4 regions of the Pseudoalteromonas sp. APC 3694 genome follow, and region 2 is predicted to be linked to each of the others. Evidence: predicted binding sites of a transcription regulator. Region 2 holds the regulator's gene; each other region holds the start of a gene.

Region 1 (8,174 bases), on a different contig from region 2:
AGAGCTTAAATTGTGCGGTTTGCTGATCAAGCTTAGTTTGCTCTTGCGGATCACGTTTTTTGCTACGCGGCGTAAAAACAAAATTTAAAAATAAGATGATACAACCTAAAACCCAGCGAACTAATTTCATCTTCAATACTCTTTACAACAAATTTAAGGTGCAAGATTTTAACACAAAAAAGCGCAACACTATAAGCGGATTATACGTTGCGCTATATCGTTAAAAAAGTGCTTAATTACAACACCACCATATCATCTCTGTGTAGTACTTCCACGCCGCTGTCGTAATCAAGTAATTGGCTGATTTGATTAGAGTGTGCGCCTTTTATTTTATTGATTTCAAGATGGCTAAAGCGCGTTAACCCGCGTGCAATAATTTGCTGGTTTACATCAATTAAGTTAATTAAATCTCCACGTTCAAATTCACCTATTGCACGCGTAATGCCTTTAGCAAGTAAACTGGCGCCCTTAGATTGCAATGCATGCACCGCACCGGCATCAATTAAAATTTGGCCGCTACTTTTAGGCCCTGCTAATAACCATTTTTTTCGGCCATCTTTAGGGGCGGTAAGTTTTAAAAAACGGGTGCCTGGCAGTTGCTCGCTCATGCATTTTAAAATCACATTTTCATCAGCGCCTTTGGCAATAATCACCTCAACTCCAGCTCTTCTTGCAATATCGGCTGCCTGTAGTTTGGTTGCCATACCCCCTGTGCCTAGGTTTGTACCACTGCCACCCGCAAGTTGGCGTAACTCATCATTAATATGAGTAACTTCGTCAATCAAGGTGGCGTTAATGTCAGTGCGCGGATCGCTGGTAAATAACCCTTGTTGGTCGGTCAGTAGCAGTAATTTATCGGCATTGGCCAAAATAGCAACTAATGCCGATAAGTTATCGTTGTCACCTACTTTTATTTCACTGGTAGCAACCGCGTCGTTTTCATTGATGATCGGCACAACATCATAATTTAATAAGGCATTGAGAGTATCGCGGGCATTTAAATAACGCTCTCTGTCGTCAACATCGGCGCGCGTTAGTAGCATTTGCCCCACGTTAACACCATACAACGCAAATAAGCTTTGCCAAATATGAATGAGCTGCCCCTGTCCAATGGCGGCCAACATTTGTTTGTCTATTAATGTGCGCCCACAGGGTTTTAATAACTGTTCGCGACCTGCGGCAACCGCACCACTAGAAACTAAAATAACCTGGTGACCTTGCTTTTTTAGCTCACAGCATTGGCGAACCAGTTCCACCATGTGTGCTTTGTCTAACTTATCGGTACCGCCAGTGAGTACGCTTGTACCTAGCTTTACAACTACGACCTGATCCCTTTGCATGTTTTTTACTTAGCGCAATAAATGATGAATTTATTTATACCAGTTCGGTATTTTTGAACAAGTAAAAAATATTCAAGCACCCCCTCTGCGTGCTAGGATCGCACTATATTAAACCGATTAAATTACACCTTATGCCTGCCAGTTTATGTTTAATTATTGCCACCTTTTTGTGGGGTAGCTCCTTTATTGCACTTAAATACGCGATTGCGATTTATGATCCGGCCTTGGTGATATTTTTACGTATGCTCACCACTTTACTGATTTCGTTATGTTTATGGCGTTACGTCATTCGTTTTGAATATTTAAAAGGCGATTGGAAGTATTTATTAGGTATGTCGCTGGCAGAACCTTGTTTGTACTTTTTATTTGAAGGCCACGCAATGGAGTACACCTCAGCATCTCAAGCGGGAGTGATTGTTTCTTGTTTACCCATTATTGTGGCATTTTTAGCGTTTTTCATGCTCAAAGAGCATATTAGTAAAGCTATTGTGGTGGGTTTTACGCTGTGTATTGGCGGCAGTATTTTACTGACCTTGCTCTCACCGAGTTCAAGCCAAGCCCCAAACCCATTACTGGGGAATTTTTTAGAATTAATGGCCATGGTGTGCGCGGCATTTTATACCGTGTGTATAAAACATTTAGCTAACCGTTATTCCCCACTCACATTGATTGCTCTGCAAGGTGTGAGTGGTAGTTTGTTTTTTGCTCCGTTTTTATTATTTATTGACCTACCCAGTGAAAACCAACACGATTTAACCGCACTAATGAGCATATTGTACTTAGGCTCTTGTGTTACTTTGGGTGGGTACGGCATGTACAACTATGCGATTAGTAAAGTGTCGGTATTAACCGCCGCGGCTTACTCTAATTTAATCCCTATTTTCACTTTAATTTTGTCAGCCATTATCCTCAACGAAGTACTAACTCTTGGCCAGTGGATCAGCATATTTGTGGTGTTTATAGGCGTAATGATTAGTCAACGCCATCAAGAACTAGTGGTTGATATTCCTAACTCAACTTCGGGTGAGGATATTTCTGCCGACACTAACCACCTTAAATCGGTACCCGAGGCCAGTGAATCAAAAGGGTAACAGGTTAATAAATACAACCCTGATTGCTGCAAAAAATCGGTGTTGTGCTGATGAATTACCTCAACATGAGTCACTGAATAATGCTGCACTTGGCCATTTTTAAGTTGTAGAGAAAATTGCTCCCCCACTTTAGCGTTTTTTAAAAACGCAAAGTGGGTATCGTTGTGGCCAGCAATAAGTGCTCCTTGCGAATTACCAAAATCAGCCCCACCTAACTCCCCTGCTGGTAAAAAGTGGCTCGGCGCAAACGCTAAGTTTCTACCACTTGCACCATCAAGCACGGTTAGTCGTTTATTATGCTTTGGCCATATTATTTGTGCCACCGGGTAGCTATCAGCATAAAACCACGGCTTAATTTTTTTATTGGGCGATTTAAGGGTCGTTTGCCAAGCTTGCTCTATTAACACTTGTGCAAGCCACGCCTTTGCCTGCATGTATACACCATGGCCAAACAAGCTCAGCCCCAAGGCAAGTAAACCTATGCTTAGCCACTTTTTCATTTACAGCGCCTTACTAACAAAAGACCACCTAGAAGTAGTAATGCTCCAAACACAATATGTATTTTGCTTTGCCCATCAGTTTGCGGCAAGCGCATGGTCATTCCTTGTGGCATTAAATTAGCCACTTGTGTAGTTTGTTTAGCAACTTCTTTAATAGTGGTCTCTTCTATGGCAATAAACGCAGTAAATGGGCTAAGTAATTGATGCTCAAGCGCGAGCTGCTGCACTTGCTGTTTTACTTCACTTTGTTGGTTGTATAGCAATAATGACTTTATTTTTTGACGTGCCCAGAGCTTATCAATTCCTGTGGCTTTTGAGCTTGCTTGCGAATTAAGCTTAACCTTAAACTCCCCATGTGTTGTTTGCCCAGTAAAAGTAATTGCATCGGTAGTGTCTAATTTAATAGCTACCATAATAGGCTCAGCAAAATACAGATCCGGTAATGGGGAGGGCCAAAAATCTAAGCTATCTCCATTTGTATTTGTTAACGCTAAATTAGTCATCGCCGGGTGAGCGAGTTTATCAAACAACTGCTGCATTTTTGGCTGCACATCAAAGGTGCTACCAATAAAGGTATAAGACCCCTTACCTATATCAGCAGCGCGGCGCATAAAAAAGCGATTAGGTGCGCTACCAATACCGACGGTAAATAAGCGGCTATCACCTAAGGTATGCGCAATATGTTTAAATAACTGATCTTCGTTACTTACGCTACCATCGGTTAAAAATACCACTTGGCGTACAAACCCTTCAAACTGCGTACCATCAAGTACCGCATCAAGTGCGCCTTTTATTTCAGTTCCGCCATCGGCTTGTAAGTTATAAATAAAACGCTCTGCGCGACGTAAATTGAAGTCACTGGCAATTAATGGGGTCTCACTCATGGCTGCAACCTCATTATTAAAACTGACAATATTGAAGCTATCATCACTATCTAATAATGATAATGCGTAAAACAGCGCTTTTTTAGCTTGTTCAATAGACTGCCCATGCATAGATCCCGAGGTATCAACTACAAACACCATTTCACGCGGTAAACGCTGAGATTGAGTAAAACTATCGCTTGGCGGCATTAACATTGCTAACGCATACTGCTCACCATTTTGTGCTTGCTGAGTAAAAAGTGCAGCTTGCGCTTGCGCTATTTGTAGTGGCTTAAACTCAAGTACAAAGTCTCTATTTATGGCTTGCTGTGGTTTTAGCACAATGCTGTATTGCCCAAATGCAGGGTTTTCAATATTAACTTGATGGTACTTAGCGTTTATATCAACCAATTCTAAGCCTATATCCATGTTAATTGTTAAGCTTAAATCGCTGGCATTTGCCGCCTCATTGGTTTGTTTTGTGTAAACAGGGCTTAACCAACCCTGTGGAGTGAACGAAGGTGCATTAGCGTTTTTTATCGCATGCTTATCTTGATCATCGTTAACATCCCCTGTTATTGCATGATAGCGTGGCGTAATTGTAGTTGGAAAATGAATCGCAAAGATTCCGTGTTGGTAATCAATAATCTCTTGATACTCAAGCGTTATAGCTATTTCTTCTCCGGGCCCTACATTTGCCACATTTGTAATAAACATATTTGCACGTTGCTGTCGCAACAATGAAGCTTGTTTGCCTGCTTTTTTGGCAGCTTGGTACTGTTTTTCAGCTTGGCGTTTTTTTGTTATTTTACCTTTAATAACTCGCTCGCCAATGCGCATGGTCATTGCTTGCACGGCGCTTTCATCGGGTAAAGGAAATACATAACGTGCATTTACGGCAAAAGGGTTTTCATTTATGTAGTGCTGCGTAACTACAACACGATTAATTAGCCCTGTTAGGGTCATTTTTGCATCGCTTTTTAAAATAACCCCAGGGTTAACCGCCACTCCTTGGCTATCAAACAAGGATAGTTTTGGCGACTGTGCATGGCTTTTAAAGCTGGCTAAAAGCACGATGATAATAAAAATAAAAAGGCTTACCTTGGTAAGCACTTTGATGGGTTTACTCAACATAAATCACTCCCTCGAACACACGCTGTTAATTGCTTGCTGTTTGGTCAGTCGTTTGATTTAGCGCACGGGTAGTGAGAGTAACGCGTCTGTCAAAAAAGTTATCTTCAAGGGTGTTACTGTTTGCTATGCTTTGCTGCTCGCCAAACGCTTGTGCGCTTAAACGTGTATGGCTAACCCCCTGTTTAATTAAGTAACTTTGTACGGCGTTTACTCTGGCTTTTGAGAGTAATAAATTTGCTTGCTCTGCACCGCGCTGATCGGCAAAGCCACTTAAATCGAGTGCGAGTTGCGGTTGGCTTTTTAATAACGCTACCAATTGATCAAGCTGCTTGGCAAAATGAGGAGCAATATCGCTAGAGCCTGTTTTAAATTGCACTGTCATCGCCAATAAATTATTAAGTTGTGATTGGGTTAGTTGCTCATTTTGTTGCGCCAGTAGTTCAAGTTGCGCCTCTAGGTGACTGTTATGATTAATTACATGCTGGTAGTCGTTGGTTTTCTCTGCCATTACAGTTAAAGCTTGCTGCTGCTCAGCAATGGTTTGCTCAGCCACCTTGGCATCGCCAATCAAACCACCAGCAAATGCGCCTACAAACGCGCCGATTGGCCCACCAACAACACCACCAATAATGGCACCGGTGCTCAGGCCAACAATTGTTTCTTTTTTTGCTTCTTTTGATGGGGTATCCGCAGCAAATACTGGTGTACAAAAAGTGCTAACAAGTGTGAGTGCGATTAATGTTTTCTTCATGGTCTATTCCTTACTATTAATAATGGTTGGCAAGCTATTGGTTGGCACTTGCTTTGTATTGGTAATTTCAATAGCTGTATTAAAACACCATGAAGTGGCAATAAAGGGGAGTAAAAATGGCAAACTGCTGAGCAATTGTGGCAAAAAAATGGCAATTGTGTTTTTAACCTTACTTAGCGCAAAAACTTCGCTATAGTGCGCCTAAGTCAATATGAGTAATTAAAAAATGAAAAAAATAGCTATCGTTGAAGATGAAACTGCCATTCGCGAAAACTACATAGAAATGCTGAGCGCTCAAGGCTATCAGGTAAGTGGTTATGAAAACCGCCCTCAAGCAGAAGTAGCTTTTAAAGAAGCACTCCCCGATTTAGCCATTGTTGATATTGGCTTAGGCCATGAAATAGATGGCGGCTTTTTACTGTGCCAAACACTGCGTTCACTTTCTAAAACCTTACCAATTATTTTTTTAACCGCTCGCGACAGCGAAATAGACACCGTATGCGGCCTGCGCATGGGAGCCGATGACTACTTAACCAAAGATATTAGCTTAGCGCATTTAGCCGCGCGTATTGGTGCGCTATTTCGCCGCATGGAAGCATTAGAGCAACCCGCCGATGCCAACGCATTAATAATTCGCGGTCAACTAACACTCGACACGCAACGCATGCAGGTGCTTTGGCAGCAACAGTTGGTTGATTTAACCGTAACTGAGTTTTGGATGCTGCATTCACTCGCCCAACGACCTGGCCACGTTAAAAGCCGTAATGAGTTAATGAGCGATGCTAAAATTTATGTAGACGACAGCACCATTACCTCTCATGTAAAACGCATTCGCAAAAAGTTTATAGCACTCGATAGCCAGTTTGACTGCATTGATACCGTGTATGGCATGGGTTACAGGTGGGAGCAACCCACATGCTAAGATTTGGCCTACGCAGTAAATTTATTCTACTTTCATGCTTTTTGTTTTTGTTGCCATGGTTAGGCTACGAATACGTATGGGAAATGGAAAAGTTTTTACGCCAAGGTCAAGAAAAAACGCTCGTAGGTACTACACGCGCACTGGCAACGGCCCTGCACGAACGCCCCGCTTTATTTGACGAACAAACCAACTTTTTAGAGCAAGTTGTAAAAGGCCGCGATCTCTATGCTTATAATTTAAATAGTCCAATTCAACTCGATGGCAAACTCAGCGACTGGGACGCTTACCAATCGCTATTTTGGCTTTATGACAAACGCTACTTACAAACAGCCAATGATAACCATCCACTGAGCAACTTATCATTTAGCCACATGGTAGGTAAGTTTGATAATTACTTATATGCTGTATTTAAAGTCACAGATGACACTGTAATTTACCGTGCTAAAAACAGCCTCAGCATTACCAATAACGATTACATAAAAATTGGCCTAAAAAACCCTGATGGACAATTTAATACTTATATTATTGCTCCGCGCCAAGATGGCTGGGTCAACGCATTTGATGCCAACAGTAAAATGCCTTTTACTAAAATTCAGGGTTTCTTTAAAAAAACTGACACTGGTTACAACCTTGAGCTGCGCTTTCCTTTGAGTATGCTTGGCAATAAACTGGGATTTGCCATTGCCGATGTTGATAGTAAACAACCAAACCAAACCCCTAGTATAATGTCTACATCGAACTTAAATAACCCGAATGATTTAGGTTCGGTACTGGTGCCCTCCCCTGAAATAAACCGTATATTAAAAGGCATGGGACACAGCGGCAGTCGCATATGGGTGGTCGATAATCATCACCGTGTATTAGCGCAATCGGGCAGTATTCAAAATGCCGATGGCGTATGGGCCGATGGGCTAAAAAATCAAGCGCCAAAAACCGCATGGCAGCGCTTTGAACAAGCCTATTTACATCCTTTGTATTATAAAATTTTAACGCGTCCTGAAGATGAATTTATAGATACCTTACACGATGTAGCTTCAATGCAAGGCGCTCATTTAGCCAAAGCACTGAAAGGTCAACCGGCCTCGTCGTGGCGACTCACCCCCGACAATAAAGCGGTGATTTTATCGGCCGCGTATCCTATTTGGATTGAGGATAAGGTTATTGGGGCTGTTATAGCCGAAGAAACCACCAATGGCGTGCGCACACTGCGTAATAAATCGCTGGAAAAACTGTTTAATGTGATTTTGGCGGTTATGCTGATTGGTACTGTGACTTTATTCTTTTTTGCCTCACGTATATCAAGCCGTATTAGGCGACTGCGAGACACAGCAGAGCAAGCCATTGATGCGCAAGGACGAGTAACAGGTCATATAAATTACAGCGATGCCAATGACGAAATTGGCGACCTGTCGCGTAGCTTTTCAAATATAGTGAGCCGACTTGGTGGCTATACCGATTATTTAGAAAATATGTCGTCGCGCTTATCTCACGAGCTGCGCACACCGGTTGCGGTTGTCCGTTCATCTCTTGAAAACTTACAAAGCTTGCAGCAAAGTGAACTGAGTCAAAAATA
Region 2 (8,174 bases):
TGCTATAAATGCAATTTGAAGATCTCTATCAACCGCTAAGTGATGATGCAAAGGCGCGCGCAAAAAAAGTAAAGCTATTAATTTGTGATATTGATGGTGTATTTTCTGATGGCCGTATTTACCTTGGAAACCAAGGTGAAGAACTCAAAGCATTTAACACCAAAGACGGATTTGGTATTAAAGCCCTGATTAACAGCGGTTTTGAAGTCGCCGTAATCACTGGGCGCCATTCTCATATAGTGCAGCAACGTATGAGCAGTTTAACCGTACAACATATATATCAAGGCCAAGAAGACAAGCTTATAGCCTATCAAGAATTAAAACAAAAATTAGCGCTTAGCGATGAGCAAATTGCTTATATAGGTGATGATGGCCCAGACATGCCAGTAATGGAGCAAGTCGGTTTTGCGGTTGCCGTAAACGATGCTCATCCACTTATTAAACGTTTATCACATTATGTAACCCAACTGCCCGGCGGTTTTGGGGCGGTAAGAGAGCTGACAGACTTACTTATGCTCGAAAATAACAAGCCACTAACTAGCCAAGGAACGAGTTCATGAATGTAGCGCGCATTATACTGAGCGTTTTATTCATAAGCTGTATGGTTTGGCTCTGGTATCCTTATTTTACTAAGGTTGATATTACTGCAAGCGAAGAAACACAAGTTATTGCTAAGCCTGATTATACCGCTATTGAGCTAAAACAAACGGCTTATAATGAACAAGGTAAAGTGAGCCATAAGGTAACTGCGGTAAAAATGGAGTTGTATCAACAACTCGGTTTTACCTTTTTTGAAAAGCCTATATTCACTTTATACAACGAGCAGCAAACATGGCGTATTAACGCCGATGAAGCCACCCTCTACGACGACCGTCAACTGGTGTTAGAGGGTAATGTAACCGCTCAAAACTTAGTAGATAACGCCATGATCGATACGATCACCGCCCAGACCATCAATGTTGATATAAAACTATTAACCATGCAATCACAGCAGCCTGTCGTTATTACAGGACCTAATTTAAAAATCACAGGTAAAGGCCTTGAGGCCGATTTAAAAACCGAGGTGATTAAACTTATTAACCATACGCGAACCCTATATTATGACCAATAACCTATTTAAAATTTTAATTGTTCCCTCACTATTAATTGCTTTTAACAGTAATGGCGCTGAACCTGCTGAAGCCCCCGCTGCTAATCAAATTTCAATTAGTGCAGATAAGCAAGAAGGTCAATTAAAAGAAAACGTAGGCATTTTTGAGAAAAATGTTGAAATTATTCATGGTAATCGCCGTATCACAGCTGACCGTTTAGAAGTGCATAAACGCGATGACCTAGGCGATAACAAACAGTTATTAATTGCCACAGGCAGCCCTGCATATTTTGAAGAAACACAAGCCGATGGCACCATAATGAGCGCCAGTGCGAATGAAGTGCGTTACGATGTGTCGCTGCGTTTTTTAACCTTAATCGGCGATGCAAGCATTGCTCAAGCAGGTCAAAAAATAACAGCTAAAAGTATCACTTACGATATCGGGCAGCAGTTAATTAGCGCAGAAAAAGACGAAAACTCAACAGACCGTGTACACACTATTTTAGTGCCTGTTGAAAATAAAAAAGAAGATGATAAAGGCCAACCATGAGCACATTAAAAGCAGAGCTATTAGCTAAAAGCTACAAAGGTCGTGAAGTTGTAAAAAACGTTGGCCTAGAGGTTGAAGCTGGCAGTATTGTGGGGTTACTTGGCCCTAATGGTGCAGGTAAAACCACCACTTTTTATATGATTGTAGGCCTTGTCCCTAGTGATAAAGGCAAAATATCAATTGATGATAAAGATATTACTTTATTACCGATGCACAGCCGAGCGCGTTTAGGGATTGGTTATCTACCGCAAGAGTCGTCTATTTTTAGAAAGCTGACTGTTTATCAAAACTTAATGGCTATCTTAGAAACACGTAAAGAATTAAATAAACAACAACGCGAAGATACCTTAAATAATTTACTTGATGAATTTAGCATTCAGCATATCCGCGACAGCCAAGGTATGGCCTTATCAGGTGGTGAACGTCGCCGCGTTGAAATTGCTCGCGCGTTAGCAGCAAACCCTAAATTTATCCTTTTAGACGAACCCTTTGCGGGGGTTGATCCTATCTCAGTATTAGATATTAAAAAGATTATAGAGCATCTTAAAAACCGTGGCATTGGCGTACTTATTACAGACCATAACGTGCGCGAAACACTTGATGTTTGTGAAAAAGCCTACATAGTTTCTCATGGGGAGTTAATTGCATCAGGCACTCCTGAATACGTATTAAACGATAAAACAGTACGCGATGTTTATTTGGGCGAGCAGTTCAAGCTCTAATATGTGTGTTATTACACTAAGCATCTGCTAAGATTAATTATACTTAGGTCTGTTGACCTTTCAAGGTTGAATTTTCAGCAGTTTGTTTGGTATTTAGGCAAGGCAGAGTCTATGTGGTGTGATATTCCCCATAAATAGGCGATAACGCAGCATCAATGCCAAACAGGCGCTGCCCTTCGGGTTCTGCCTAGGGACGATTTACTCTTTGTTGCCTACATGGATGTAGGTAAGGAGCGTGAGCAGGACGCGGAAGCTTTGCTCGGTTTTGACTTAGCCCACTAGGTTACAAACCTCGCGCCGCAATTAAACCGCCCCTAGTTTGAACAAATTTTAATCCGTAAAGGTCAACAGACCGTAATTTAAAAGGATTGTTAGAGATACATGAGGCAATCATTACAGCTGCGCATGGGCCAGCAACTTACAATGACTCCACAGTTGCAACAAGCAATTCGCTTATTGCAACTCAGTACATTGGATCTCCAGCAAGAAATTCAAGAAGCGCTCGATAGCAACCCCTTGCTTGAAGTTGAAGAACATGATTACAGCGAAGACACTGCAGGTAAAAACGAACAAAAAGCCGATAACGATGACTTAACGCTAAGTGCCTCAGCTGACGATAAACCTAGCGAGTATGAGCAAGATAGCGGCGAAGCAATGACCAAAGACACCATTAGCGATGATATGGCTATGGATGTTACTTGGGATGAATATATGAGCGCTGCGCCTGCCTCTTCATCGGGTCCAATGCCAGAAGATGAATCTATTTATCAAGGCTCTTCGACTGAAACGCTGCATGAGTATTTAATGTGGCAACTTCAACTGACGCCGTTTAGTCCTACCGATGAAGCGATAGCTATTGCAATTGTAGAAGCTGTGGACGACTCAGGGATTCTAACCCTTAGCTGTGAAGAAATATTAGAAAGCTTTAACCAAGAAAACGACGGCGAAGATGAAGTTGAACTTGACGAAATAGAAGCGGTACTAAAGCGTATTCAACTATTTGATCCAGTGGGAATAGCCGCGCGTAGTTTACAAGAGTGCTTGTGTATTCAGCTAAATCAATTTGATAAAGACACACCTTTTTTAAACGAAACAAAAATGATCTTAACCGATCATATTGATTTACTTGCTGCACGTGACTATCGCACGTTGATGAAAAAAACAAAGCTTAAAGAAGATGAGCTAAAAGAAATCATGACGTTGATTCATACGCTCAGCCCAAAACCGGCAGACACTATTGTTAGAGAAGAGTCTGAATACGTTATTCCTGATGTGTCGGTTAAAAAAGTTAAAGGTCGTTGGGTAGTTGAATTAAATCCAGATAGCATGCCTAAGATCAGAGTAAATAGCCAATATGCAGCTATGTCGCGTACGGTTAAATCAAGTGGTGATAGCCAGTTTATTCGCTCGCACTTACAAGAGGCTAAATGGTTTATAAAAAGCTTAGAAAGTAGAAATGACACGCTACTTAAAGTAACCAACTGTATTGTGCAGCAGCAACAGGCCTTTTTTGAACACGGCCCTGAGGCTATGAAGCCTATGGTGCTTAACGATGTGGCTGAAATGGTGGAAATGCATGAGTCGACTATATCGCGTGTTACTACGCAAAAATACATGCATACACCACGTGGCATTTTTGAGCTTAAATATTTCTTTTCAAGCCATGTAAGTACTGAAAATGGTGGCGAATGTTCATCAACAGCAATACGTGCATTAATTAAAAAATTAATCGCTGCAGAAAACTCAGCTAAACCATTGAGTGATAGTAAAATTGCAGATATATTGGCAGAGCAAGGAATTAAAGTAGCGAGGAGAACCATTGCAAAATATCGCGAATCTCTAGCTATTCCCCCGTCTAATCAACGTAAAAGTTTGATTTAAGGCGTACAACAAAGAGGAAAATGTTTATGCAACTGAATTTAACTGGTCGCCATGTAGATATTACCGACTCGCTTAGAGACTACGTAAATAGCAAATTTTCGAAGTTACAGAGGCACACTGATCACATAACGAATGTGCACGTTATTCTCGATGTAGAAAAACTAAACCAAAAAGCTGAAGCAACCGTTCATGTTAGTGGCGCTGAGATTTTTGCTTCTACTGAGCATCAAGATATGTATGCCGCTATAGACTCGCTCATTGACAAGCTAGATCGTCAAGTAATTAAACACAAAGAGAAACTTGCTCGACACTAACACTATGAAACTAAGCTCACTTATCTGTCAGGACTGCAGTAAAGCTGCGGTCCTTTTTAATAGTAAAAAAAGAATTTTAGAATTTATCAGTGAATTGGCTCACAATAAACTGCCCTATTTAACACAACAAGATATTCTTAATGCATTAACTGCAAGAGAAAAGCTTGGAAGCACAGGCATTGGTCGAGGCATTGCTATTCCACATGGTCGCATGAGCGGTGCTCAAGAGCCCCTAGCTTTGATTTTAGTGAGCGAAACAGCTATTAATTTTGATGCGATTGATAACCGGCCGGTTGACATTTTTGTCGCGTTAATTGTTCCCGATGGCGATAATCAGCAGCATTTGAAGACGCTAGCCACGATTGCTGATAAGCTCAATGATAAAGAATTTTGTAAACAGTTACGCGCCGCCAAATCGGATAGCGAACTGTATCAGGTTATCGTCAGTCAATCGTAGTAATAAAGAAAGGTGATAAATGGAATTAATAATTATAAGCGGTCGTTCAGGCTCAGGTAAATCTGTGGCGTTACGCGTTGTGGAAGACTTAGGTTATTATTGTGTAGACAATATTCCTCTTAATTTATTACCATCATTAGTGCGCAGCGTTTCCGACAGTTATAATAAAATTGCTGTGAGTGTTGATGTGCGTAATCTACCTAAAGAGCAACAGCAATTTAATGAAATACTCGAATATTTACCTGGTTTTACTAAACCAACGGTATTTTATTTAGACAGTGACGATCAAACATTAATAAAACGTTTTTCAGAAACGCGACGTCTCCACCCTTTATCTATTGATTCTTTGCCGCTTGATTTAGCCATAAAAAAAGAAAAACAACTACTTGATGTATTGATTAACCGTGCTGATTATATGATTGATACCACGGATTTAAGTGTGCATCTGCTTGCTGAATCTATTCGTGAAAAAATACTCGGAAAAAAAGATAAACAACTGATCATTACCTTTGAGTCATTTGGTTTTAAACACGGCATCCCTAAAGAAGCAGATTACGTATTCGATGCCCGTTTTTTACCAAACCCGCATTGGGAGCCTGAACTTAAGCCACTTACGGGGCTGGACCAACCAGTAAAAGACTACCTAGCAAGTCACAGTATAGTGCAAAAATTTACATGGCAAATTCAAACATTTGTGCAAACATGGCTGCCGCATTTAGAACGAAATAACCGCAGCTACTTAACCATTGCAATTGGCTGTACCGGTGGGCAACACCGCTCTGTTTATTTAGCGCAAACCATTGCTGAAAGCTTTGCAATGAGTCATCCTAATGTAAAAATTCGCCACCGAGAACAAGAATAAAATCAAAGCTTGCGAGAACATGTCATGCGCTTAGAAAATACATTTTTAATAAAAAACAAATTAGGATTACACGCTAGAGCGGCGACAGTATTAGCTCAGCTTTCTGTGCAATTTGATGCCACAATCACTTTATTTCAAGATGACAAACAAGCCGCTGGCGATAGCGTGCTGGCACTTATGTTACTCGAAAGCAGCCAAGGCAAAGAAGTTAAGGTGGTATGCGAAGGCCCCGACGCTGAGCCTGCACTTAGCGCAATAGGTGAGCTCATCGACCAACGATTTAATGAGCAAGAATAAAAAAGTTCATTATTAACTCATCATCCTAAGCTTAGGTTAATAGTGGTTGAGTTAGTTTGCTCACATAAAGTAAGATAAACTAAAATTGAATAGCATTTATACCCTTCCAGCATGTAATACAATTTAATTAAGGACGCCAATGCCTGAAGCTTTAGAACAAGATATTCCACTACAACAGCTAAAACAGGTGACTAAGTCACTAAATAGTGGTCAATTTGTTCAAGTTAGACGCATGCTGGCAAAAACGGCGCCTTGTGATACCGCACTTCTTTTAGAATCATCCCCGCATAAAATTCGCCGTATGCTCTGGCAGCTTGTTGATCCTGATGTACAAGGTGATGTGCTTGAAGAGCTTTCTGAAGATGTACGTTTGGGCATTATTGCGCAAATGGCACCCGAGCACATTGCTGCTGCAACCGAAGACATGGGCCATGATGACTTAGGGGAAGTACTACGTAGCCTACCTGACACTGTTTATAAAGACGTTGTTAGCGCTATGGATATTCAAGATAGAGAACGTGCAACGCAGGCTTTATCGTATCAAGAGCGCTCTGCTGGCGCATTGATGAATATAGATACCGTTACTATTCGCCCCGATGTGACTCTAGATGTGGTACTGCGTTATATTCGCTTACGCGGCGAATTACCTGAGGGTACAGATGACTTATATGTGGTTGATGAAAATAACTGCTTTTTAGGCGCCCTATCGCTGAGCACTTTATTAACTAATCCCCCTGAAAAAATTGTTCATGAGTTAATGGATGAAGACTGTGAGTCTATTCCTATTTCAATGGATGAGAGCGAAGTTGCACAATTGTTTGAGCGTCATAACTGGATATCGGCACCGGTTGTTGATGACAACGCACACTTGCTTGGGCGGATCACCATTGATGATATCGTTGATGTTATTCGTGAAGACGCTGAGCACAGTTTACTGGGTTTAGCGGGTTTAGATGATGAAGAAGATACCTTTGCACCTGTGTTGAAAAGCTCTAAAAAGCGCTCAATTTGGCTGGGTGTAAACTTACTAACTGCATTGCTGGCTGCAATTGTGGCAAGCTTTTTTGAAAACACCTTAGCTATATTACCAATTCTTGCTGTGCTCAATGGTATTGCCCCGTCAATGGGTGGGGTTGCAGGCAGCCAAACCTTAACTTTGGTTATTCGCGGTATCGCGGTGGGCCATATCAACCAAACTAACCAACGTTTTTTATTATTAAAAGAACTCGCTATCGGCGCGATTAACGGTATGGTTTGGTCTATCCTAATTGCCGGTGTCGTTGCGCTTTGGCAATGGGATTTCAAACTCGGTGGTGTTTTAGCGTTTGCTATGTTTATGAATTTAGTTGCAGCAGGTATTGCGGGTGCTAGTATCCCACTATTGCTTAAAAAAATGAAAATAGATCCAGCACTTGCTGGCAGTGTGGTACTAACCACGGTAACTGATATTGTTGGTATATTTGCCTTCTTAGGTACTGCGACTTGGTTATTGATTTAATCTTTTTATAAACGTTTTTAAACAAAAACACCGCATCAATACGCGGTGTTTTTGTTTAAGCCGATAGTTACTTTACATAAGTTAAGGCTACTTAGCGCGCTGGCGATTACCACCTACCTTAGGTTTAGTGTTGGCTTTTTTAAACTGGCTAAAGCCAGTATGACGAGTCAGCGCAGGACGACCGCCCTTGTTACCTTTTCCGCCTTTGGTTTGTCTTTCATCTCGCCCTTCTTCAGGGACTAAACAGTTAGGTCCTTTACCAATAAGCTTGGCTTTGCCCATGTTACGCAGGGCTTCGCGGATCATTGGCCAACCGGCAGGATCGTGATAGCGTAAAATCGCTTTATGCAAACGACGTTGGCGCGCTCCCTTAGGCACAGCTACTTGCTCCGTATTATTTTTAATATTACGTAGCGAGTTCATTTCTGTGTGGTAAATGGTGGTAGCGTTGGCCATCGGTGATGGATAAAAATTTTGTACCTGATCAAGCTTAAAATCATTCG
Region 3 (8,174 bases), on a different contig from region 2:
ACATATCCGCTTTTATCTGTTGTTTTTCAATTAACTTAGCAACCGCTTTCGCTTTTACTTGTTGCTTTAACCACAAGGTTTTACGCTGGCTAACCACCTGCTTTGCAGTGTTAACAGTGCTTGCTTGTTGACGTATCGCTTCTTCAATCTTAGCAATGAATGCATGATACTGACTAAATCCGGCACTTGATAAACCCGACTGCCCCTTAATATGAAGTTGCTGCGTGTATTCAAGTCGAAAGTCATTTAAGCCCTGCAGCTTTTGCTGATTTACTTGCAAATTTTGATTAGCTTGCAAGTAGCTCATGCGTAACGTTTCTTCTTTTTCGTTTTCAAGCCTGAGCAACAAATGCAGTTTATTTTTTGCCATTATGCTTGTCCTAATAATTGCGCTAGCCCTTGAAGGCCATCATCATAACTAATCACATCACGCATCCCTTGTTGTAAAAATGCGTTCACTCTTGGCATCATGTTTATTGCCTGATCGAGCATTTGATCACTGCCTTTTTGATAAGCGCCCAAGGTGATCATGTCTTTGTTCTGTTGATACATTGAATACACTTGCTTAAGCACCCGAGCTTGTTGCATGTGCGATTCAGACACCACTTGAGGCATAACTCGAGAAATCGATTTTTCTATGTCAATGGCAGGATAATGGCCGCTGTCGGCTAAATCACGCGATAAAACAATATGCCCGTCAAGTATGGCACGTGCAGCATCAGCAATCGGGTCTTGCATGTCATCGCCTTCACTCAGTACGGTAAAAAAGGCAGTAATAGAACCTTGCCCTTCCCCGCCGTTACCCGCTCTTTCCACCAGCGCAGGTAATTTAGCAAATACTGAAGGTGGGTAGCCTTTTGTTGCAGGGGGCTCACCCACAGCCAGCGCGATTTCACGCTGTGCCATAGCATAACGCGTCACCGAGTCGAGTAATAACAACACGTTTAAACCTTGATCTCGAAAATACTCTGCAATGGTTACCGCACTTTCGCAGCCTTTTAATCGCATTAATGGTGAGGCATCAGCGGGGGCTGCAACAACAACTGAACGTTTACGCCCTTCAACACCCAGTATTTCTTCAATAAATTCTTTTACTTCTCGACCACGCTCACCGACTAAACCCACCACAATCACATCGGCTTCACTGCCTCGGGTCATCATGCCTAATAATACTGATTTACCCACACCAGAGCCTGCAAATAAACCCATACGCTGACCTTGGCCTACCGTAATTACTGAGTTAATAGCCCGCACCCCCACATCCATAGGTTTACTAATGGGGCGCCGTGCCAGTGGGTTTATTGCATTTTGAGCAAATTTGAGTGTATGTTCTGCATTAATTTTACCTAAGCCATCTAAAGGTCTGCCTAAGCCGTCTACCACTCGACCAAGTAAGCTCATGCCAACAGGCAAACCTGTGTCATTAACTTGGGGGATAACTCGCGCACCAGGCAGTACGCCTGAAATGTGGTCGTTAGGCATTAAATACAAAGTTTGATCGTTAAAACCAACAATTTCAGCGTCAACAAAGCCGTTCATTGTTTCAATTTTACATTGGCTGCCTACCGGAGCGCGCAAACCTTTGGCTTCCAGTGTTAAACCAACCACACGGGTTAAAACGCCCGCAACCGCAGGCGTTGGAATTTTAATATGCCGTTGGTATTGAGATAAGCGTTCGCTTAATGAAGTATCGCTCACAGACATGACACGCCAATAAAAAGTTAGATACCACTGTTATGCAAAAAGCTATCCAATGTTTCTTTGATACGGGTTTTCAAGGTCATATCTAAAGATGATAACGTTGTTTTAACTTCACAACCGCCCCGCTCTAGAGTGGGTTCTGCAATTAGTTGCCAATGATTATCTTCAATAGCTTGCTCACCATAACTGGTTTTTATTAGCGTTAAGTCATCTGGATGAAGATGAATTTTAACTTTCTGTTGTTCTGCATTGAGTGCATCAATACTTTTTTTCAAAGTATGTAAAATAATATCAGGTGATGTTTTTACTTCTTGATAAATAATCGCTTCACTGAGCATAGTGGCTAGCTGTACCAGCTGTCTTTCTGCTTGCTCGTCCACTTTTTTAAGCGGGTCGCTTAAACTATCTAGTAAGCCACGCAGGCTGGTCAACTGCTCATCAATTAATGGTTTAACGTCTTCTTGACCTTGTGTTTTACCCAGCTCTACACCTTCTTTGTAACCCGCCTCTTTACCCTCGGTTACGCCTTTGTCAAAGCCATCTATATAGCCTTGTTCGTGCCCTTGTTTAAGGCCTTCTTCGTAGGCATCTTGGCGAATACGCTCCAGCTCTACCATAGTTAATGAAGGCAGCTCTGGTTCTTCCGGTTCTTCTACTTGTTCTTTTGCTATTTTTTTACGGTATAGCTCGGCTAAGGGTGTGCCATAAGCCGTAGAGCGATTGCCAAAACTTCGCTCATCGGGAGCAACATCAGGAATTGGCCAATTTTTTAATAACTCATCAGCTTCATCTGCATGTAATGGGCGACCTTTAGAGTGACTCATAGATTATAAGAACTCCTCACCACCGCCACCACCAAGCATAATTTCACCTGAATCAGAAAGGCGACGTGCTGTTGATAAAATTTCTTTTTGCGCCGCTTCTACTTCACTAATGCGCACAGGAGCCATAGCTTCTAAATCATCAGCGAGCATTTCAGCGGCACGTTTTGACATGTTACCCAAAATTTTCTCTTTAAGGGCATCGTCGGTCCCTTTAATGGCTTTCATTAATACATCTTGCGGCACTTCACGCAGGATTGCTTGAATGCCTCTGTTGTCTACATCCATTAAGTTTTCGAAGACAAACATTAAGTCTTGAATTTGTTGCGACATTTCTTCGTCATGCTCACGGATAGAATCCATTAACTGCCCTTCAACATTGGTATCGAGGTAGTTCATAATATCTGCAGCCGCTTTTAAGCCCCCCATCTTCGCAGCTTGTGCGCCTGCTTGACCAGCAAATTGTTTTTCCATAATTTCGTTTAATTCTTGTAAAGCTGCTGGTTGTACTTCTTCTAAATTGGCAATACGCATGGTTAAATCTAGGCGCACTTTTTCAGTAAATTGCGCTAAAATTTCAGCTGATTGTTCAGGCTCTAGGTAAGAGAGAACAATTGTTTGAATTTGTGGATGCTCATTACGAATAATGTTAGCCACCTGTTTAGAGTCCATCCATTTTAATGAATCAAGGCCTTTAGCGCCTGAACCCATCACTATTTGGTCTATCAAGCTGGCGGCTTTATCTTCACCTAATGCGGCTGTAAGTGCTTTTTTGATGAAGTCTTCAGACTGAAAACCTATCGTACTAAAGCTTTGAATTTGTTCAATAAATAAATTATGAACCGCGCTAATTTTAGCTTGTGACAAATCATCGATTGCCGCCATGGCCATACCGACCTTTTGCACTTGTTTTGGCTCTAAGTGCTTTAGGATTTGCGCTGCATCTTCTTCAGATAAGCTCAGCAATAATATCGCCGCTTTATCTACACCATCGAGCTTATCAACATCAAACGCCGCTGGTAGTTGTTTTTGTTCTTGATCAGTCATCTTCTGTTAACCACGCTTTCACTACTTGTGATGATAGTTCTGGTTCATTGGCTACAAGCGCACGAACCGCTTTGAGCAAGTCTTCGTCGCCATGTAGGTCTGGTAAGCGTAGTGTACCATCGCTAGAGAAGCCAACAGAAGCAGAATCAAAGTCATTATTTAGCATATCTAATGTGCTGTCACCAAGGTCAACACCTGAACTAAGAGAGTCTTCATCGTATTCTTCAAGTGTATTATCTGGGTAAATTAAGCGTTTAAGCATAGGTTTAACAACAGCTAATATCAGTACAATAATAACCAGCGCACCTAACACTAAGCGCAACATTTTCATAAACCAGTCTTGTTCCCATAAAGGCAATTCAAAATCAAGCGCTGAGTCTTCACGAACAAATGGTACGGTTACTACTTCAAGAGCATCACCCCGTTGCATATCAAAGCCTACGCCACCTTGTAACAAGCGACGAATATTTGACAGGGCTTCAACCGAGCGTGGCGTCATAGTTGTTTCACCATTTTCACCCACCGTAGGCAGGTAATCAACCGCAACAGAGACGCTTATTCTGCGGATCACTCCAGTTTGCTGACGCTTATGTGAAATAGTGGTATCGAGTTCATAGTTACGAGTGGCTTCTTTGTGAGTTCTACTCGGTGAGGTTGCAGTGCCTGCACCGCCCGCCATCGCATCTTCAGGAATAGTTGAGTTAACTGGTGGCTGATTAGTCAGCGCGCCTGGAATACCAACCGCTAGGCCACCAATATTATTTTCTTCAAAGGTCGTTTCACTTCTTACCGCAGGTAAATCTGGGTTGTAACGTTTTTGTGTTTCTTCTACCGCACTAAAGTCCATACTTAAATCTACTTGTGCGGTGTAATTACCTAATCCAACCACGGGGATCAAAATACTGTCGATTTTTTCTAGGTATTCTTGCTCACGTTTACGTTCTATATCGTATTCTTTACGCGAGCGTGCAGCTAAAGAGGTTTGCGAGCCTGAATTTAATAAACGACCATTTTGATCGGTCACAGTAACGCGCGAAGGCTCAAGCCCTTGTACCGCTGAAGCTATCATATCAACAACCGAGTCAACTTCTTCGCCATCTAGAGAGCGACCGCGTTTAAGAGTAAGTACAACAGTCGCAGAGGGTTTTTTCTCTCTACGGGCAAATACATTTTCTTTGGGAATAGCTAACAATACTTTGGCGCGAGTAACATTATTTAGCTCTTCTATAGTACGGGCAAGTTGTTGCTCACGGCCATGTTTAAGGCGCTCACGTTCTAAACGTTGGCTTACCCCAAACCCCATGTCTTGCATAATAATGTCGCTACCTGATGTAGGCCCTTGATCTAAACCTTCACGGGTCATCAATAACTTGATATTTTGATATTCAGTTTCATCCACCGAGACCACATTGCCATCAAGTTGGTAGTCAATTTTTTGTGCATCTAAAAAGTCGAGTGTTTCTATTAACTCTTCAGTTTGCATTTTACCTAAAGGGCGCATATCTGGCTGACGAGCCCAAATAATAACGAAAATAGCAATGGCTAAACAAATAGCTAATGCAACAATCAGGGTAATTTGACGTAAAACATCAACACCGCCAAGGGCACTGAAATAGCCTGATTTTTGCTCTTGTTGATCTTCGTTTTCACTTTGCTCCATCATGCCATCAGCAAGTGCCAGATCTGTAGATTGATTAGATTGCGCCACAATAATTCTCCACTACCTAATTAAACAGGCATGTTCATAATTTCTTTATAAGACTCAACAAGCTTATTACGAACCTGTACCGTAGCTTCAAATGCCACAGAAGACTTTTGCGAAGCAATCATAGCCTCGGCAAGTGACACGCTTCTGTCGCCATTCTCTACCGCTTTTACTTTTTGCCCTGCGTCTTGCTGAAGTTCATGCACTGTATTAAGGGCATTACTCAACATGTCACCAAACTGTGCTGTAGAGGTTGATTGCACTTGCGTTGGCAAGTTATTAACTTGATTACTACGTGTGGCCTCTGCAGCCATTGATTGCATTTCTTGAAATAAAGCACTGTTTTGAATTTTCATAATTGTCTCTGATAATGCAGTAAACTCTTAAAGAGAATAATGCACAAAACATGCCAAAAATTAAAATCAATTAAAACAACGCTTTAAGTAAAATAATTAAGCAGTCAGAGTTTTGACAGCCCTAAATTCAAGTGATTGAACTTAGGGCTTATGGGGGTTATGCTGGGAGGGAAATACCTAAATCACGCATTTGTGCTAATTTGTAGCGTAAAGTACGCGGGCTAATACCTAAGGTTTCGGCGACCTCTTTACGCTTTCCTTGACAGCGTGCCAAGGTTTCTAAAATAATACGATGTTCTTTATCTTTAAGCTCATCTTTGTAACTACCAGTATCGACGGCTAACAAATCATTTTTTTGCTCATCTACAGGCGCTGCTTTTTCATCATAATAAGCGTTACTGAGACTACTTTTTACAGGCTCAATGTCAGCTTTAGTTTCTGCCACAAAATGCGTTGGGGCTAGATTTTCGATAAAAATAGCATGCTCATCAATACTATTCCCACTGCGTAAAATTAATGCTCGCTGAATAACGTTATCTAGTTCGCGTACGTTACCGGGCCAGCTATGGCTAAGCAGTTTTTGCTCTGCACTGCTATCTAAATACGCCATTGGCTCTTTGCTTTTACTTAAGTGACGTTCAATCAAATGTTTAGCCAACACTATAATGTCCCCTGGGCGCTCACACAGTGGTCGCCACAGCAGTGGGAAAACATTGAGTCGATAGTATAAATCTTCGCGGAACTGGTTTTCAGCAACCGCTTCTTTTAACTCTCGGTTACTTGTGGCAAGCACACGTACATCCAGTGCAATGGTTTTACGACCACCTAAACGCTCAACTTCACGCTCTTGTAGTACACGTAACAGCTTGGCTTGCAGGCCTAAATCCATTTCGGTGATTTCATCAAGTAAAATAGTACCGCCCTGTGCTTGTTCAAACTTACCAGGGCAAGCTTGAATAGCACCGGTAAACGCGCCTTTCTCATAACCAAATAAAGTGGCTTCGAGCATATTTTCAGGAATAGCCGCACAGTTAATCGCTACAAACGGTTCGTTACAGCGTTTTGATTTGTCATGAATATAACGCGCCAGTACTTCTTTACCAGAGCCACTTGGGCCAAGCACCATCACACTGGCATCTGATCGAGCAACTTTACCGGCAAGTTCGAGTAATTGAATACTACTAGGATCGGCGACAATGGGCCCGTCTGTTTCTTTTTCTTTTTCTGGTAAGTAACGACTCACCATATTCAATAGCACTTCTGGTGCAAATGGCTTAGCCATATAATCAATCGCGCCTAAACGCATTGCCTCTACAGCATCATCAATAGTGGCGTAGGCCGTCATCATTAGTACGGGTAAATCAGGGTAATTTAATTTAATACTACGTAATAAATCCAAGCCGCTCATTGCGCCCATTTGTACATCACTGACCACCAATGAAAATACTTCTTTTTTTAGTAGCACCATGGCTTGCTCTGCACTATTGGCCGCCATACAGGCTATACCTGACATTTCAAGCGTATCAATTAATGCTTCACGAAGTCCGGCGTCATCTTCTACAACTAAAATAGTGTTACTCATTGTGACTCCCCTAATTTAGATGTGACACTAATAGGTAGCAACATACTAAAAATTGCTCCCCCTTGTGGGTTGTTGTTTGCTTCAACACGTCCCTGATGTGCACTGGCCACTGAACTTACAACGGCAAGTCCTAAACCAGTACCTTGGCTTTTAGTGGTATAAAAAGGTTCAAATATTTTTTCACTTTGTGCTAAATCAAGCCCAGGGCCATTATCACTAACACTAATGCGGACATAATCAGGGTCTTGCATATCACGCAAAGCACTAAGATGTACTTGTGCGCCACTGCCAATGACTTGAATACTATTATGAATTAGGTTTTGAATTGCGCTAGCCAATGCTGTTTTGTTACCCATAATTTCAATATCGGGTTCAGGTAAGCTCACATTTAATTCGCTATCATTGAGCGCTACCATAGCATCGACACCGGTTTTAACTTCACTTAGTAGCTGTTGCATCGACACTTGCTCAACAACTTGCTGATCACCACTTTTAGCAAATAACAGCATGTCGTTTACTTGGGTTTCTAAATCTTTTAAACGTGACATTAATTTAGTATGAAAACTGCCGCGAGACGCTTCGGGTAAGCGTTTTGAGCCTAAATTTGCGGCATACAACATAGCCGCTGATAACGGTGTGCGTACTTGATGAGCTAAAGACGCAACCATTTTACCTAAGGCACTTAAACGCTGCATATGCGCGACTCGCTTTTGTAAGCGTCGGGTTTCGGTTAAATCGGTCATTAGTATAAGTTGCCCAGGCTCTGGCGCAAGTGCAGTAATATCGAGCTTTATTAAGCGTCCATCTTTTAACGACACTTCATGACCATCATCTTGATGAGGACGAAATGAGCGCTGAATAACGCTAAACCACTTCTCACCTTCTAATGGCTCGCCGAGCATATCGATAGCTATTTGGTTTGCCTTAGCGATCATTCCTTTACCATCGAGTACAATCACGCC
Region 4 (8,174 bases), on a different contig from region 2:
CAATATCAAAGTCAAAACCATAACCGTCATAAGGAGCACCAAGGCCTGCCAAAACATTTTTACCTGGTGGTGCAATAGTAATTGGCACATTGGCGCCGTTTCCATCGCTAATTAAGTAATCATTTGTACCCGCGGCTTTAACAATGGTTATATCTCCATTAGCGAGTGCAGGAGGAGTGGTAGTTGTAAAGCCACCAGCGGTAACACTACTCACACTGCCAGCAGAAATAGCGCCGCTACCGGTGTTATTTATGTCATCGGCGGTGCGTATTGGCGATGCTAACGCTAGGTCTTCACCGCGCCCAGTGGCGAGGGTAATATTAGCTGCTGCTTCTGAATTGAGCTTAATTTGAAATTTATCGCCTTCATTTCCTACACCAGCCATAGTTAACTGCAAGCCAAATAAATCAACACCAGGGTTATTTGCCGAGTTAATTTCGCCGCCGACAAATGTTGCTGTTGTAGCAGCGCCTAATGGCTCACCTTTATTATCTACTGGCTGAATACTCACTTCGTTTGGGTTTGCGGTATAAGTCACAATAAAATCACTGGCAGGTAAATTACTGCCTTTGCCGGGCTCTACTGTTGCACTAACCCCTGCACCACCGGTATTAGCTTGATAGGCAAAGCCTTTTGCCGTAGGTATATTGAATAAATCGCCACCCAATTTACCGTTAGCATCCATTCCCAAGTGATTTTGCTGATTAAATGCATCAGCTAACGCTAAACCCATTTGGCCTATTTGATTTTGCGCAGGTACTAAAATATCGTCTCTGAAGGCAAGTAAACCACCTATTTTGCCTTTTAATTTACTGGCATCAACTTCAAGCGGCACGGCTTTGCCGCCGTTTACATCAAGCTTGAGCTCTTTAAAGTTAGGATCTGGATCGCCGGTTGTTGAAAATAAATTAAACGAACCATTTTGCATTACCACCGCTTCGCCTGTGCCCATAAATATGAGCTTTTCGCCGTTGGGGCCATCAAGTGTTTCTATGTCTATTAGCTTTGATAAGTCACGAATCGCTTTATCACGCTCGTTAAATGTTGAACTGGCGTCGGCGGCATTATTGGTGCCATTTACAGCAGCTATGTCTTGATTTAGTGTGCCAATTTTTTGAATCAATCCATTTGCTTCATCTGTAAAAATATCGAGCTGTTGATTAACCACATTTTTTTGATCCAATACAATCCCTGACAATCTATCCATTTGGTTTATTAAGTTTTCAGCGTCGGTCATAACTAAAGAGCGTGCAACTGTTGATGAGGGCTGATTAAGGGACTCTTGTACATTATTAAACAATGAGTTAATACTGGTTGATAAGCTATTAGACTCCTCAGAAAATAAGGTGTCAACACGGTTTGACTCAACCACAAATTGATCAAAAAATGTTTTGTTTGATGTATCTCGGTTTAGTTGTTTTTGAGCAAATTCATTCAGTAGTCGATATGTATTTCCCCGCCCTACCTGATTGTCGATCATGGTAGAATGCTCTGTGCGTTCACGCACATAACCATCTGTATTCACGTTGGCAATATTTTTACTTGTCGTTTGCAATAACTCAGAGTTTGCTCTTATTCCTGAATTAGCAATATTTAATAAATTAAACGACATGTTACTCTACTCCTTGGCGGATAACGCTTGTGGCGATATTCTTTAACTCGTTACTGTTAAGCACTCTTTTTATTTTGTCTGCATAGTTAGGGTCGGTTGCATAACCTGCTTGCTGTAGAGAGTCTAAAAATTTATGCGGCTTTGCTGTATTTTTTAATGCATCTTGATAGCGAGGGTTTTGTGTTAAAAAGTCCACAAAGTCATTTACGCTCTCTTTAATTGAGTCATACGCTCTAAAATTTGCCTGCTTTTTAACGGCTGTGCCATGTTCAAATTCAAGTGTTAGTTTACTGGCCTTTTCACCATTCCAACGATTATCAGCTTTAATATTAAATAAGTTATTGGAGCTATTGCCATCGCCCTTATTAATAATATGCTTACCCCAGCCGGTTTCTAATGCCGCTTGAGCGACCATAACCGCCGGATTTAAACCAATTTTTTTAGCCGCTGTTTTTGCGTGTTCCCACACTGTACTTACAAATTCCTCAGCATTTTCAAATGTGCCAGACGCTATGTTTTGTTCGCTTTTTTCAGTTGAATCAACGAGCGGCACTTTTTCAGTGACCTTTTGGTTTTCTTGATGAGGTAAGGTGCTACCCGCACGTTGGTCACTAAAGAAATCTGACGTTGTACGAAGAACAGAGCCTGGCATAAAGTTTTTTCCATCTGGCGATAGTTGCTGCACAATTAAATCTGCAAGCCCTAATGAGCCATTTGATGAAAGCTCTGTAGCCATCTGTTGGTCGTGCATTTCTTCAAAAAACTTCACGCCACTTGCATTAAATGGGCTTTCTTTGTCTTCAAAAGCCTCATTGGCTTTACGCATACTTTTCAGTAGCATTTGGGTGAAGATAGCTTCAAATTGTGCCGCCGCTTTTTTTAACGCCGCTTTAGATGCATCGGTTGATGCATCACCGCTGTTTAAAGCATCTCGACGCAAAGAGTCTAAGTTGCCTAAATCAAAAAAGTTTTGCTTATCTAGATGATTTGTTTCCATCAGCTTTTTGACACAATAATTAATAATACCTAGTTAAATGCAATAATTGAGCCAAGAGAAGTGAAAGGTTCTAGGTTCTAGGTTCTAGGTTCTAGGTTCTAGGTTCTAGGTTCTAGGTTCTAGGCAAAGATTAAACTAAGTGAGAGACGCGAGGTAAACTCGCTGCTACTTATTGTGAAAGGTTAAATTCAATGTTTATTGTTGTGGTAGCAGGGGCTTTATGCCGCGTCTTTTTTAGGTTAACTGTTAAAGACCCTAAATAGGGTCTTATAAAACTAAATTACAACAAGCTGGCCATTAATGGCGCCGGCTTCTTTAAGTGCTTCAAGAATCGCCATTAAATCGCCAGGGGCAGCGCCAACTTCATTAATAGCACGTACTAAATCGTCAAGGCTCACGCCAGGGTTAAACACAAATGCCCGTGAGTCATCTTGGTCAACGTCGATGATACTTTGGTTAGTAACAACAGTTTCCCCTTCACTTAACGCATTAGGCTGAGATACATTTTGCTGTTCTGCAATTGTAACCGTTAGGCCACCATGGGTAATTGCCGCTGCTTGTAACTTTACATTTTTACCTATTACTATAGTGCCTGTGCGTGAATTAACGATAATTTTTGCCGAGGTATCGGCTGGTTTAAACTCTAAATTTTCAAGCGTTGATAAATAAGCAACACGCTGTGATGCATCACGCGGAGCAATCACACGAATTGATGCGGCATCAAGTGCATGGGCACTATCAGGGCCAACCAACTCATTAATCGTTTGCTCTAAACGTTTTGCAGTAGTAAAGTCAGGACGGTTCAAATTAAAGGTAATGTAATCACCTTGCATAAAAGGACTGTTAATCGCACGTTCGACTGTTGCGCCGTTAGGAATACGCCCAACTGTTGGGGTATTCATTACAACGCGACTACCATCAAGGCCTTCAGCGCCTAAACCACCTACAATTAAACTACCTTGACCAATAGCGTATACGTTGCCGTCGACCCCTTTTAAAAAGGTTTGTAGTAAAGTACCACCACGTAAACTACCTGCACTACCAATAGATGATACGGTAATATCTATAGTTTGCCCGGGCTTTCTAAAAGGCGGTAGCTCAGCATGCACTGCAACCGCAGCCACGTTTTTAATTTTTAGTTTTAAGCTTGCCGGTAGCGTAATGCCAAAGCTGTTTAACATGCCTTTAAAGCTTTGCTCGGTAAATCGGTTTTGCTCGCCCGTACCAGGCTCGCCCGTACCAGGTAAGCCAACAACTAGGCCATAGCCTACTAATTGGTTTGAGCGTACGCCCTCAACCGTAGACACATCTTTAATGCGCTCGGCCATGGCAGGAAGTTGCCAGCCAAGTAACACCATTAAACAAAGAACTTTAAAACCATTCATGTTGAATGTCCTCTAAAAGGGAAACAATGAGCTACTAAAGAAACGCGTTAACCAACCCGGGCTTTGTGCCTCTTGAGTTTGACCCTTACCTGAATATTGAATTCGTGCATTAGCAATTCTATTTGACTGTACGGTATTATCTGCAGTTACATCTTGCGGGCGAACAAGCCCTTCAAGACGAATAAATTCTTCACCGGTGTTTAAGGTAAGCCACTTTTCACCACGGATCACTAAGTTACCATTGGGCAATACTCGCATCACATTGACCGATATATCACCAAACAAGCTATTTGACTGATTCGATCTAGAGTCACCTTTAAACGATGAATCACTGCCAATACCAAATTGGATACTATCGCCGCCAATATTAACTGGTAGTCCGCCTAAACCAATGACAGGGTCGAGGCTAGCATCTGTTTGTTTATCCGTTTCAGTTTTAGCTGCTTTTGATGATTGCGTTGATTCTTGCAGTTTAACTGTAATGATATCCCCGGTGCGTAAGGCTTTTTTGTCTGAATATAAATCGTTTGATAATTGTGTACTGAATAAAGAGCCAGTTGCTACCACTGGCTCCATATTAGGCTCAGGATACATAGGTGCATAGTAGGGATCGTCCTGCACTACTTCATTATTTTGTGTAGATACACAACCGCTTAACAGTAAAGTCCCTACTGCAAATAACATAATATTACGCATACAATCCCCCAAAACTATAATTGTTGATTGATGTAGCTCATCATTTCATCAACCGCTGAAATTACCTTTGAGTTCATCTCATAAACGCGCTGCGTTTCAATCAAATTCACCAACTCTTCGGTCACATTTACATTTGATGTTTCAAGTGAACCTTGAATAATTGTACCTAAGCCCTCAACCCCCGGGTTACCTTGAACAGGTGCACCACTTACTGCAGTTTCGGTATAAAGGTTTTGCCCTATAGGCTCAAGGCCCGACGGGTTAATAAAATCACTAATCGTGATCTGACCAATAACCACGTTTTCGGCCTGACCTTTAACGCGAACTGACACTTCACCATCTTGAGATACGGTGATCGACTGTGCATCGTCAGGTACATTCATTTCAGGCTGAACAACATAACCAGCGCCCGAGGTTACAACACGCCCGTCGCCGTCGGTAGTAAACTGGCCGTTACGCGAATAAGCAATATTGCCATCTGGTTGCAATACTTCAAAAAAGCCAGGACCTGAAATCATCCAATCTAATGAATTTTCAGTGGTGAGCATATTACCTTGCGAAAAGTTTTTTTGGTTAGCCACCACCTTAGTACCCGCGCCCAACATTAAGCCTGACGGCATTTCGGTGTCTTGCGATGAGCGACCGCCTGGTTGATTAATATTTTGGTAGAGTAAGTCCTCAAAAATAGCGCGGCTTTTTTTGTAACCCACTGTACTGGCATTCGCTAAGTTATTTGATATAACCGATATATCAGTTTGTTGAGCGTCAAGCCCTGTTTTACTTATCCATAATGCTGGATTCATAATAATATCCTCACGTTATAGTTAAACGATGCGCATCAGCTGTTCTTGACGTTCGTCAATCTCTTCAGCTGTTTTCATCAGTTTTACTTGTAATTCAAATTGGCGTTGGTGACTGATCATATCGACCATTTCATGCACAGGATTTACATTCGATTTTTCTAATGTGCCACCTAATACTTGTACATTGGCTGATGTTTCAACTATTTGGCCTGGTTTAGCTCTAAATAAGCCATCGTTACCCTTTTCGAGTGTAGCGTTGTTTGCATCAACTACTTTTAGGCGATCAACTTCTTCTAAAAAGTTAGCCGGTGCACCTTGAGGGCGAACTTGAATAGTGCCATCTTTGCTAAATTCAATTTTTTCAATCGGTACAGGTAATATGACTGGCCCACCTTCGCCAATAACTTGACGACCGTCGCTAGTAGTCAACATACCTTCAGCAGTTATATTTAACGAACCCACTTTTGTATAGGCTTCATTACCAGAGGCATCCTGAACACTCAGCCATGCGTTATCACTCATAGCAATATCAAGGCTGCGACCTGTTTCAACAACACCGCCCGATGCCATGTTTGATCCTGGGCGCTCCTGCATAGCAAAAACACGAGTCGGCAAACCTTCACCGAAAGCCTGCATTGATCGTGCTTGCGCAAAATCAGATTTAAACCCAGTGGTATTCGCATTTGCCAAATTATTGGCTTTAAGAGCAAGCCCTTGCATGCTTTGTTTAGCGCCAGATGCGGCTATGTAGACCATTTTATCCATAACATCGACTCATTAAGAAATCTATATATGGGTAAATGCAATATAAGTGCCAAATTAAATTAAAGCATGAATAAGATTTTAAGAGAGGAATAAAAAAGGCTGCACGTAGCAGCCTAAATAAATCAAAATATGATTATCTGATCTGAAGGATGTTCTGTTGAATAGTTGAGTTAACCTCAAGCGCACGAGAGTTTGCTTGGAAGTTACGCTGCGCACTAATCAAATCAACCAGCTCATTGGTTAAGTTTACGTTAGACTGCTCAAGAGCTGACGAATTAATGTTGCCTAGTGTGCCTGAACCTGGCTCACCCGCAATTGGTTCCCCCGAGGTCAAACTTTTTTTCCATGAAGTGTCACCTACTTGCTGTAGACCTTGCGAGTTTGAAAAGCGTACCATGGCAACTTGTCCCAAAAATGTTGAATCGCCGTTACTATAAGACGCCACTACTTTGCCGTCGGTGCCAATATCAATACCCGCTAAACGTCCTACTGTCGCACCATCTTGTTCAAGTGCTTTTACTTCAAAGCGACTTGCATATTGTGTTGGTACTTTATTGGCGGTTCCAGCCTGATCTCGCCAATTTATATCTATGTTAGCAGGAAAACTAGCTCCATTTGTTAACATATCAGATAACCCTGGTGTCCCTCCTCCACCGGCTACAATAGATAACGGATTAAATGTGTTACCTACATTAGGTGTTGTTGTGCCATTTACAGTTGTGGTCGAGGGTAAACCGCTCGAATCAAATTTAAACGTACTAATAGGCTCAAACGGAAGAGCTGCTGTTCCATCCTGTTCAACGCCATCACTACCAAAAGATTTGCCATCAAGCGTAGCATGTACATCCCATTGGTTTTCATCACCAGGGACTGATGGATCGTTCTTCACAAAGAAAAACTGAAGCACGTGAGGTTCACCCAAAGAATCATAAACAGTTGTTGATGTTGATGAATTGTATGTTGCGCTTTCAGTAGGATTAAAAGGAAGCGTTGGCGCATCTGCACGGGAGTCTAAATTAAATGAACTGTACACACTAGAGGTAGCACGTGGAGACCCGGACGAGTCTGGTATTTGTAGTGCTGAAGAGGTACTTAAGCTTACGGATGTTGTATCACCAGTTGCTTCGTCAACGGGGAACCCTTGTAAAAAATTACCCTTTGCATCAACAACAAAATTGTCTTTGTTTAATTTAAATGCCCCGGAGCGTGTGTAAGTAAAATCTTGAGCGCCTAAATCTTGACTCATGGCAAAATAACCCTCACCCGTAATCGCTAAATCAAGTGAGTTATTAGTAAACTGCAACGAGCCTTGGTGAAACTGCTGGGCAACCATAGTGGTTTGTACACCATCACCATTTTTCGTTTTACCGGCGCTAAATACTGATGATGCGTATACATCAGCAAATTCAGCGCGAGACTCTTTAAAGCCCGTGGTATTTACGTTGGCAATATTATTGGCGGTAACATCTAAATCTTTTTGTGCGGCAGCAAGGCCTGTTAATGCAATATTGAAGCTCATAATTAACCTCTAACCTAAAAAATATTTAGCCTATTGGCTAAAAAATACATAAAATCTATTACGCGATTTCTGCGACATCAGTCAGCCTAACCGCACCTTCTTTGGTATTAATAATAATGCCGCTTGAGCCATTAATATTAACACTCTCAATATTTTTGAATGTAGCTAATGGGAGGCTTGAAAATTCCCCATTTGTACTACCTTCGGCCGCTACATTGTATTCACCAGGAGGTAGACGCTCACCGTCTTCATTGGTACCATCCCATGCAAAGCGGATAGCTCCTGCAGGCTGAGTGCCTAAATCTATAGTTTTAACCAATTGCCCTGATGCATCTTCAATGCGAATCATTAAACTATCGACTGGCTTTTCAGCTACAACAGAACCTCTTGATTCACC

Evidence for each region. The regulator sigma-54, encoded in region 2, starts transcription at its own class of promoters, with help from an activator protein. The targets are predictions, from matches to a motif close to GTTGGCACGNNNNTNGNNT.
Region 1: the regulator sigma-54 is predicted to act here: its motif matches at 5,720-5,738, upstream of pdsR (proteobacterial dedicated sortase system response regulator).
Region 3: the regulator sigma-54 is predicted to act here: its motif matches at 5,670-5,688, upstream of fliE (flagellar hook-basal body complex protein FliE).
Region 4: the regulator sigma-54 is predicted to act here: its motif matches at 6,294-6,312, upstream of QMA00_RS00460 (flagellar basal body rod protein FlgF).

What each region holds. Positions count from the first base shown of each region.
Region 1 is NZ_JASDDE010000006.1:26,228-34,401, forward strand. It holds gene QMA00_RS03650 (glutaredoxin) at 1-130, opposite strand, end outside; gene proB (glutamate 5-kinase) at 237-1,340, opposite strand; gene QMA00_RS03660 (DMT family transporter) at 1,472-2,431, shown strand; gene QMA00_RS03665 (class GN sortase) at 2,326-2,931, opposite strand; gene QMA00_RS03670 (marine proteobacterial sortase target protein) at 2,928-4,928, opposite strand; gene pdsO (sortase-associated OmpA-like protein PdsO) at 4,954-5,679, opposite strand; gene pdsR (proteobacterial dedicated sortase system response regulator) at 5,906-6,601, shown strand; gene pdsS (proteobacterial dedicated sortase system histidine kinase) at 6,595-8,174, shown strand, end outside.
Region 2 is NZ_JASDDE010000056.1:11,029-19,202, reverse strand. It holds gene QMA00_RS15560 (KpsF/GutQ family sugar-phosphate isomerase) at 1-8, shown strand, start outside; gene kdsC (3-deoxy-manno-octulosonate-8-phosphatase KdsC) at 9-560, shown strand; gene lptC (LPS export ABC transporter periplasmic protein LptC) at 557-1,111, shown strand; gene lptA (lipopolysaccharide transport periplasmic protein LptA) at 1,101-1,640, shown strand; gene lptB (LPS export ABC transporter ATP-binding protein) at 1,637-2,362, shown strand; gene QMA00_RS15535 (RNA polymerase factor sigma-54) at 2,744-4,243, shown strand; gene hpf (ribosome hibernation promoting factor) at 4,270-4,557, shown strand; gene ptsN (PTS IIA-like nitrogen regulatory protein PtsN) at 4,562-5,014, shown strand; gene rapZ (RNase adapter RapZ) at 5,034-5,876, shown strand; gene QMA00_RS15515 (HPr family phosphocarrier protein) at 5,901-6,173, shown strand; gene mgtE (magnesium transporter) at 6,313-7,671, shown strand; gene QMA00_RS15505 (YgiQ family radical SAM protein) at 7,759-8,174, opposite strand, start outside.
Region 3 is NZ_JASDDE010000001.1:64,923-73,096, forward strand. It holds gene fliJ (flagellar export protein FliJ) at 1-370, opposite strand, end outside; gene fliI (flagellar protein export ATPase FliI) at 370-1,704, opposite strand; gene fliH (flagellar assembly protein FliH) at 1,722-2,525, opposite strand; gene fliG (flagellar motor switch protein FliG) at 2,529-3,569, opposite strand; gene fliF (flagellar basal-body MS-ring/collar protein FliF) at 3,562-5,277, opposite strand; gene fliE (flagellar hook-basal body complex protein FliE) at 5,298-5,630, opposite strand; gene QMA00_RS00380 (sigma-54 dependent transcriptional regulator) at 5,788-7,212, opposite strand; gene QMA00_RS00385 (ATP-binding protein) at 7,209-8,174, opposite strand, start outside.
Region 4 is NZ_JASDDE010000001.1:84,261-92,434, forward strand. It holds gene flgK (flagellar hook-associated protein FlgK) at 1-1,612, opposite strand, end outside; gene flgJ (flagellar assembly peptidoglycan hydrolase FlgJ) at 1,614-2,609, opposite strand; gene QMA00_RS00445 (flagellar basal body P-ring protein FlgI) at 2,885-3,994, opposite strand; gene flgH (flagellar basal body L-ring protein FlgH) at 4,007-4,690, opposite strand; gene flgG (flagellar basal-body rod protein FlgG) at 4,705-5,493, opposite strand; gene QMA00_RS00460 (flagellar basal body rod protein FlgF) at 5,515-6,258, opposite strand; gene flgE (flagellar hook protein FlgE) at 6,392-7,777, opposite strand; gene QMA00_RS00470 (flagellar hook assembly protein FlgD) at 7,836-8,174, opposite strand, start outside.